DNA from 2 places in the Methylobacterium sp. WL1 genome. Region 1 is predicted to be linked to the other one. Evidence: riboswitches for the same ligand, from Rfam matches in the RefSeq annotation. Region 1 holds a riboswitch; the other holds the start of a gene.

Region 1 (4,540 bases):
GTACATCGACAGGGTCGCACCGACGTAGGGCTGGCCCGGGGTGTAGGTCACCCGGAACGGCTCGTAGTCCATGCAGACGTGGTTGGTGGGCACGTAGAACAGGTTGGTCTTCGGCGAGTAGGCGGCGGGCTGCTGGTCCTTCGAACCCAACGCGGCCGGGCAGATACCCTTGGAGTTGGTGTCCTCGCCGTTCTGCTCGGTGGAGAACTTGGCCTGGACGAGGGGGCGACCGTAGGTCTTGGAGCCCTTGTCCATGTCGACCTTGGAGGCCCAGTTGACGACCGGATCGAACTTCTCGGCGACGAGGAGTTCGCCGGTGGCGCGGTCCAGGGTGTAGCCGAAGCCGTTGCGGTCGAAGTGGGTCAGCAGCGGGCGCTCCTTGCCGTCGACCTTCTGGTCGGTGAGGATCATCTCGTTGATGCCGTCGTAGTCCCACTCGTCGTGGGGGGTCATCTGGTAGACCCACTTGGCCTGCCCGGTGTCGGGGTTACGCGCCCAGATGGTCATCGACCACTTGTTGTCGCCCGGACGCTGCTTGGGGTTCCAGGTCGAGGGGTTGCCCGAGCCGTAGTACATCAGGTCGAGCTTGGGGTCGTACGAGTACCAGCCCCAGGTGCAGCCGCCGCCGGTCTTCCACTGGTCGCCTTCCCAGGTCTTCAGCGAAGAATCCTTGCCCACCGGCTTGCCGAGGTAGGTGGTCTTCTCCGGGTCGACGAGCATCTCGTCGTCCGGGCCGACGGAGTAGGCGCGCCAGACCTTCTTGCCGGACTTGAGGTCGTAGGCGGTCACGTGACAGCGTACGCCGAACTCGCCGCCCGAGATGCCGACGATGACCTTGTCCTTCACCGGCAGCACCGTGGCGGTGTTGGTCTCGCCCTTCTTCGGATCGCCGTTCTGGACCGACCAGTTCACCTTGCCGGACTTGGCGTCGAGCGAGACGACCGTGGTGTCGGCCTGGTGCAGGATGATGGCGCCGTCGGCGTAGGCCAGGCCACGGTTGACCGTGTCGCAGCACATCACCGGGATCACCGACGGGTCCTGCTTGGGCTCGTACTTCCACACGATCTTGGCCTCGTGGTCGAGGTCGAGCGCGTAGACGATGTTCGGGAACGGGGTGTGGACGTACATCATGTTGCCGATGACGAGCGGGGCGCCCTCATGGCCGCGCAGCACGCCGGTCGAGAAGGTCCAGGCCACCTGGAGGTTCTTGACGTTGTCCTTGTTGATCTGGTCGAGCTTCGAATAGCGCTGGTTCGTGTAGTCGAGGCCCGGGAACGCCCACTGGTTGGGGTCCTGCATCAGCTTCATCAGGTTTTCGTTCGCGATGGCCGGCATGGCGGCCGGCAGGAGCGTCGCGGCGTAGGCGACGGACGCCGCAAGGGCGATCTTCCTCATAGGTGTTCCTCCATTTGAGCGTTCGAACCCGGACGTTGTGTCCGCCAGGGGTTTCGTCACCGCATCCCGGTCCGTCGGCGGCGACGTGTCGGCCCTGCGCGCTTCCGCGCCGGGCCCCGGACCGGGGCTGCATTCCCCTTGAGCCCCAAGATCATCGTCCGGGAGCCCAAGTGGAGCGCCGGTAGAAGTATCGAATTATAAGACCAGCGCAATAAGCATTTTCTAAGTGCGACAGAATTATCCAGTCATTATCATGCGGATACTGATTTGGCCAATACACCGTCGCCCGAAAAAGCCATGGCTTTATCAGGGGCGCAAATAGTGCTGTTTTTTAAATAAAGATGCTGCTCTTTATTATTCCGAGACATCGCTTTTTTGCGTTGACTCAGACTATCGAGTGGCTATCCTTATTCCTGCGACAGACTAGACCTAAGCACATGTATTCTTGTGACCGCTCGGAGGCGTGTGCCCTGGTCGCGGCGGAGCCTTATGGCTCCGCCTTTTTTTCGTGCGCGAACGGGAAAAGGCCCGGACCGCGCCTGGTGGGCGACGGCGGGCATCAGGACGGTCTTGGATCGGGCAGGGTCATCGGTCGGCTCATGAGGGACCGCCTTGCGGCGATCCGGTTGCGGTCATGAGCGTGACGGTGCGGGTCAACACATAGCTCTACCCGCGCCGAAGCGCTCGGTAGAAGCTATCGTCCGGCCCATAGGGGGCCGGCAGTTATCGGGGAGCTTCATCCCCATCCCACGTCCGGGAACGTGGATTAATCCGTCGTCCGGGTCAATCCCTTCGTCGACCGATCACGCGCGGGTCACGGCAAGGGACAGGAAATAGGCGCCGTAGGCCGTCACCATGAGGGCCGCGACCCCGTCGAGGAGGTAGGGCGGCACCTTCCGGAAGATCCCGGTGCCGCCGAGGGCGAAAGCCAAGGTCGCCACGAGCACGACCCCGATGCCGACCCCGAGGGTCGCCGTTCCCGCGCCCTCCCGAAGCGAGACGCCGAGCCAGACCACCAGGATCTCAAGCCCCTCGGCGACCAGGGCCCAGGCGGCGACGCCGAGGCCCGCGGCGTTGATCGGCCGCGACCAGTTCGCGTCCGTCGAGCCGGGGGCCGTGCCGGCATCGCGCTTCGAGAGCCCGTCGATGAACTCGTAGAGCAGGTACAGGCCGAACCCGAGCAGCAAGACCGCCGAGACCCAATCCAGGACGTTCAGGGCCAGGAGGTAGGCCGCCTTGCGCAGGACGACCGCGAGGATCGACGCCGCCAGCCCGCCGAGGATGGAGCCCGCCAGGACGCTGCGCCATCCGAACCGGTACGCCCCGGCCATCATCACCGTCGCGGCGATGAAGAGTTCGGTGAAGGTCACCTGGAAGGTGATGACGGCTCCGCGCCAGGAAAGGGTCATGGGATGCGCTCCGCCCCGGGCCGGCGTCGAACGCGCCGGCCTCGGCCGCGGAGGGCATAGACATGTCCCGGAACCTGGACCAGCCACCGTCTTTCGTGATGCTTGCGAACGACCCGGGCCCCATCCCCACTCGGGATGGGGCCCGGGCGCGCGGGAGTTGGATCTTGACGAACGGGCGAGGCGAAGGCATCTCCCGTCCACGGCAATGGAATCTGCCGGGCCTTTCGGCCAAACCGCCCCCTGGGCTAATGACTCCTACCTTTTGCGGCGCCGCAACAAGGGGGACTCATGCGCGCGACCTTCCAAAATCTCTTCGACAGCCTGAACCTCGCGGCGTTCGTCCGCACGCGGCACGCCCATGCCGTTTCGGTGGCGCGGTGGTCGGCCATCCTCCTGCCGATGGCCGCGGCGGTCGGCACCCTCTGCGCGGCCTTCCTGTGGAGCCTCGACGCGGCCACCCAGGCGCGCTTCGACCATCCCTGGTTCCTGTTCCTGCTTCCGCTCGGGGGCTGTGCCGTCGGCTTGCTCTACCACCTGTTCGGCAAGAGCGTGGAAGGCGGCAACAACCTCATCGTCGAGGAGATCCACGAGCCGGATGGCGGCGTGCCGCTCCGGATGGCGCCGCTTATCTTCCTCGGCACCATCGTCACGCACCTGTTCGGCGGGTCGGCCGGGCGCGAGGGTACCGCCGTCCAGATGGGAGGCAGCCTCGCCAGCGCCTTCGGCAAGCTCTTCGGGGTCGATGCGGCCGGGGTCCGGGTGCTCCTGATGGCGGGTATCGCCGCCGGCTTCGGCGCGGTCTTCGGCACGCCCATCGCCGGCGCGGTGTTCGCGCTGGAGGTGCTCGCGGTCGGTCGCGTCGAGTACGCCGCGCTGGTGCCCTGCCTCCTTGCCGCGGTGGTCGGCGACTGGACCTGCCAGGCCTGGGGCATCCACCACGGCTTCTACCACGTGGACTTCCTCGCCGGCGGCGCGAAGGCCCTGACCGTCGATCCGCTGCTCCTGGCCAAGGTCGCCCTCGCCGGCGTCGCGTTCGGCCTCGCCGGGCTGCTGTTCGCGGAGGCCAACCATCTCCTCGGCGGATGGCTCAAGCGCCTGGTCCCGTACGGGCCGCTTCGCCCGGTGATCGGCGGCCTGGTAGTGATCGGCCTCGTCTACGCCCTCGGGACGCGCGACTACCTCGGGCTCGGCGTCTCGGCGGCCACGCCCGACGGGCTCACGATCAACACCTTCTTCGGACCGGACATCCATCCCTGGAGCTGGGCCCTGAAGATCCTGTTCACGGTCGTGACCCTCAGCGCCGGGTTCAAGGGCGGCGAGGTCACGCCGCTGTTCTTCATCGGGGCCGCGCTCGGCAACGCCCTGGCCGGGCCGCTCGGCGCGCCGGTGGACCTGTTCGCGGCGCTGGGGTTCGTCGCGGTCTTCGCCGGCGCAGCCAACACGCCGCTCGCCTGCACGCTGATGGGCATCGAGCTCTTCGGCGCCACGCACGGGGTCTATCTCGCCGTCGCGTGCTTCCTGGCCTACCTCTGCTCGGGTCACAACGGCATCTACCTGTCGCAGCGCATCGCGGTCCCGAAGTCGGCGGCGGCCAACATCCCGGACGGCATGACCCTGCGCCAGGCCCGTACGGGCCGGGTGCCGACCGTCGCACCGTTGGCCGAGCGCCCCATCACCGAGGAGACGTCATGACCCCATCGCATCGCGTCGTCGCCGCCGACACCGGCATGATCCGT
Region 2 (4,540 bases), 1.9 Mb from region 1:
CCCGAGCCGCGGGCGAACACGATGATCTTGGCGTGCGGGACCCGTGCACGGACGCCCGCGATCATCCGGGCGATCGGACGGAGCGACCAGCGGGTCAGGGCGTCCACGGCCGCGTCGTCCGGCAGGGCGCTCTCGGTCACGTCGCCCACAGGCTCGACGATATTCTCGGAGGCCGGCACGGCGCGCGGCAGGGTGCCGGCATGGGATTCGAAGATCTGCACCGCGTCGGCGCCGGCCTCGAGCTGGCGGACGAGATACTCGGTCTGCACCGTCACGAGGCGGTCGATCAGGGTGTCGACCAAGGCGGTGTCGCCCTCGGCCAGCGCCCGGGCGGGGGCGAGGTCCGGGGTGCCGCGCCCGCCGATCATGTAGCTCGCCACCGTCCAGGGCGCGCCGCAGAAGCCGAGCAGGGTGGTCTCGCCGGGCAGTTCGGCACGCAGCCGCCTCACCGTCTCGAAGACCGGGGCTAGGTGCGAAAAAATCGCCGGATCGCCGGCCTCGCGCAGCCGCCCGAAGGCGTCGCGGCCGTCCAGGGGATCGAGGCGCGGGCCCTCGCCCTCGACGAAGCGCACGTCCTGGCCCAGCGCGTGGGGGACGACCAGGATGTCCGAGAACAGGATCGCCGCGTCGAAGCCGAACCGGCGGATCGGCTGCAGGGTCACCTCGACGGCGAAGTCCGGGCTGTAGCAGAGGTCGAGGAAGGACCCGGCCTCGGCCCGGCTCGCCCGGTATTCCGGCAGGTAGCGGCCGGCCTGGCGCATCATCCAGGCGGGGGGCGGCCCGATCGCCTCGCCCTCGAGGACGCGCAGCACCGCCCGCTCGGACTTGCCTCCGGACCCGCGCTCCGTCCCCGTCATCGTCGCTCCCATTCCGTCCCCGTCATTCCGCATGCCCGTCAGCGGCCGTCCTGTCGAGTCGAGGCGCGCCGGATCCCCACACAGGCCCCTCTCGAAAAGAAAAGAGAGATTCTAGGACTCTGTTTTTTCTATTGGGGGGCCTCAACACGATGGTGCAATCGGATCCACAGGCCGTCCCCGCCGCCGCGCCGTTAACGAGGCTTTAAAGGATTCGCTCCATGTTGCGAGAACGGCCAAGTCCAACAGCGGCTTGCGAACGCCGAGTCCGGTACGCGCCCCTGTTGCGTCCCGGATTCTCCCAGGCGCCCGGATTCCGCGCGCCTCGACGGCGTACCTGTGAACGGCGGAGTCGATAAGGCGCGGCCCCTTCGCCCTGGACCAGCCCGAAGCCGCATCCTATCCACACTCATCGACTCCCTGGCGGCCGGCAGTGGATAACGCCCCCGGCGAGACGAAGGCGACCCGATGGGCCGGAGCTACTTCCACCTTCACCTCGTGTCCGACTCCACCGGTGAGACGCTGATCAACGTCGGCCGGGCGGCGGCCGCGCAGTACGAGGGCGTCTCGGCGATCGAGCACGTCTATCCGCTGGTGCGCTCGGCGGCGCAGCTCGACCGGGTGATCTCGGAGATCCGGGCGGCGCCGGGCCTGGTGCTCTACACCCTGGTGGGCGGCGACCTGGGCGAGCGGCTCGAAGAGGTCGCCCGCGAGACCAGCTCCCCCTGCCTGTCGGTGCTGCGGCCGGTCCACGACCTGCTGCGCGCCTATCTCGGGGCCGAGACCACGGCCCGGCCGGGCGCCCAGCACATGCTCAACGCGGAGTATTTCAAGCGCATCGACGCGATGAACTTCACGCTGGCCCACGACGACGGCAACCTGCCGGAGGACCTGGAGGATGCCGACGTGATCCTGCTTGGGGTCAGCCGGACCTCGAAGACACCGACCTCGATCTACCTCGCCAACCGCGGGCTCAAGACCACGAACCTGCCGCTGGTGCCCGGCATGCCGCTGCCGCCGGCGATCGAGCGGGCGCGCAAGCCCCTGGTGGTCGGCCTGTTCGCCTCGCCCGAGCGGATCGTGCAGATCCGTCAGAACCGACTGTCGAGCCTCAACGCCGACGAATCCTCGATGTATGTCGACCGCTCGGCGGTGGCCGACGAGATCACCATGTCGCGCCGGCTGTTCACCAAGAACCGCTGGCCGACCATCGACGTGACCCGTCGCTCGATCGAGGAGACCGCCGCGGCGATCGTCGACCTCTACCGCGACCACCGCCTGAAGTTCATCGCCGACTGAGGCAAGTCCGGGGGTCCGAAGGGCTCAGCCCTTGGGGGATTGGGGCGCAGCCCCGCGATATTAGGGTTCTGCCCTGGACCCGGAAAAAGGTCGTAGACCTTTCGAAACCATGACCATTTTCAGCCACCGCTGAGAACCGTCCGCATCAGGGCGATGCCGGCCAGCAGGCCGAGCAGACCGGCCGCCACCGAGACCGTCACGTAGAGGGCCGCGGCGGCCAGATGGCCGCGCTCGTATAGGCTGATCGCGTCCAGCGAGAAGGTCGAGAAGGTGGTGAAGCCGCCCAGCACCCCGGTGGTCAGGAACAGCCGCGCCGGGTGTCCGGCCGCCCCGCGCAGGGCGAAGCTCTCGGCCAGGACGCCCATCAGGAACGAGCCGAGCACGTTGATGACGATCGTGGCGAGGGGAAACCCGAAGCCCGGCAGCAGACGGGTGACCGCGACGTTGACCCCGTGGCGGGCCCCGCCGCCGAGCCCGGCCCCGAGGATGACGATGAGGGTGTTGATCATACCGGCCCTTCCTGTTCGGTCGGGCGGTGCCGTCACGTCCGCTTCGCGGCGTCGGGCGCACGGCCCCACCGCGGACGTCCGGAGCCGCCCGTGCGGTAGGAGCCATCAGCCCGGCCTGGCGACGGCCGGGCGGTTATCGGGGAGCCCCATCCCCATCCCGGGCAGGATTAGCCGAGGACGGGGCCGAGGGGAATCCGGCTCCCCGCCGCACGATCAGCGGTCGCGTTACTGCACGGCGGCGAAGTGGCTGCGCTGCTCGATCTGGGCCGCGTAGAAATCCTCGACGACTTCGCGGACCACCTCGGCCAGGTCGGTCCCGCGGTGCTCGTCCAGGTGGATGTCGCTGCCGACGCTGCGGCCGAGGGCGGCGCCGGTCGCGCCCGGGACCAGGCGCTCGTTGTAGCGCTGATTGAGGCCCGAGACCGAGATGGTGTTGCTGCCGCCGAGCTCGGGGCCGTACTTGATCTTGATCTTCTGCTCGGTGTCGGTCCCGCGCAGCTTGGCGCACAGGCTGATGAAGTTGTCCTGGTCGATCTTGGCCTCGAGGCCCGTGATGCTGCCGTGGACGTTGTCCTCCTCGTTGAGCACTTCCGCCATCAGGCTCAGGACGCCGACCACCGGCTCGAGGGCGCGGTTGCCCTCCTCCAGCAGCTTCCGGCGGAAGTCGTTGCTGCGGGCGTCGGCATCCTGCAGCCGGGCGCGGAACCGGTCCTTGACGTCGTTGGCGCGTGTCATGGCGTCCTCCCTGTTGTTTCGAATCAAGTCTTTGTTGTTGGGATAGCAAAGACTACGAAGCGAAATCAGGTCCCGCAAGACGGTGCAAAACATTGATGCGTGCTCAGAACTTGAGCCGTTGCACAAGAAGCGTACCTGCCCGGACGCTATGCAGGGGCCGCCGAAGCCCGGATCAGGCCGCCGGCCCGTCGAGCGGGGCCAACCGGTCCGGACCGGGCGCGCCCGCCGAGAATTCGGGCCGCGACAGCGCCCGGGCCAGGGCCAGCAGGTCCGGGACGGGGGCGCCCGCGGTGCCGAACACCGCCCGGTCGAGGGCGGCGAGCCGCACCGCGAGATCGGGCCGGGCCTGCCAAGTCCGGGCGAGTTCCGGCGACTCCCGGCGGGCGGCCTCCAGGGCTGCGCGGAACCCGGTCGGATCGCCCGCGCGGGCGGCCCGGTTCAGGGCCCGGCGGGCGGTACCGGACAGGCGCAGGCGCGGCCGGCCCGCGCCGTACCCGATCAGGGCCAGCCCCAGGCCGAAGGCCGCGAGCGCCGCGGCGGCCGCGACCAGCGGGGACGGCACCGGGGGCGGCGCCCGATCGCCCTCCCGGTCGGGCAGGCCGCCGCCGATCTGCCGGGCCGGGATCTCGGCCTCGCGCATGGTGCGGGTGTTGGTGTCGAACCACGGGATCGCGATGGCGTCGAGGGGAATCACCTCGGGCACGCCGGGCCGCACGTCCCACTGGTAGGTCGCCCGGGCCACCGGCCCGGAGGGCGTCAGCAGGGTCTCGCGGGTGACCGGGCCGGCGAAGGTGAGGATGCCCCGGGTGCGCATCACCGGCCGGGGCGGCAGGCCCTCGGCGACCATGCCCTGGACCTCCAAGGTGACGATCCGCCGGGTGGTCTCGCCGAGCTTCACGGTCTCGGGGTCCGGGCTCCAGGAATCGGTGACCGCCACGTCGCGGGCGGGCAGCCACCAGGGTTCCTTGACGTCCGGGCCGCCTCCGGCGGCGGTCCAGGCCGCCACCGGGAACGGGATCGGCTTCGAGCGCACCTCGACGATCCGCCGCTCTCCGAAGTCGTTGACCGTCAGCTTATGGGTGAAGGGCTCGAGGATGAAGTCGCCCGCGTGGTGCGGGAACACCGCCACGGTGCGGTCGAACG

What was found. A riboswitch is a leader RNA that binds a small molecule or an ion and turns the genes downstream of it on or off. The one in region 1 is predicted to bind fluoride.
Region 2: another riboswitch for fluoride. It lies ahead of crcB (fluoride efflux transporter CrcB); the one in region 1 lies ahead of FVA80_RS13980 (voltage-gated chloride channel family protein).

The regions. Positions count from the first base shown of each region.
Region 1 covers NZ_CP042823.1:2,861,368-2,865,907, forward strand. The annotation lists gene xoxF5 (lanthanide-dependent methanol dehydrogenase XoxF5) at 1-1,335, opposite strand, end outside; fluoride riboswitch at 2,077-2,148, opposite strand; gene FVA80_RS30555 (TMEM165/GDT1 family protein) at 2,199-2,804, opposite strand; fluoride riboswitch at 2,997-3,069, shown strand; gene FVA80_RS13980 (voltage-gated chloride channel family protein) at 3,093-4,496, shown strand; gene FVA80_RS13985 (DUF190 domain-containing protein) at 4,493-4,540, shown strand, end outside.
Region 2 covers NZ_CP042823.1:4,755,871-4,760,410, forward strand. The annotation lists gene FVA80_RS23215 (uroporphyrinogen decarboxylase) at 1-869, opposite strand, end outside; gene FVA80_RS23220 (pyruvate, water dikinase regulatory protein) at 1,323-2,153, shown strand; gene crcB (fluoride efflux transporter CrcB) at 2,273-2,662, opposite strand; fluoride riboswitch at 2,752-2,825, opposite strand; gene FVA80_RS23230 (hypothetical protein) at 2,888-3,397, opposite strand; gene FVA80_RS23235 (hypothetical protein) at 3,570-4,540, opposite strand, start outside.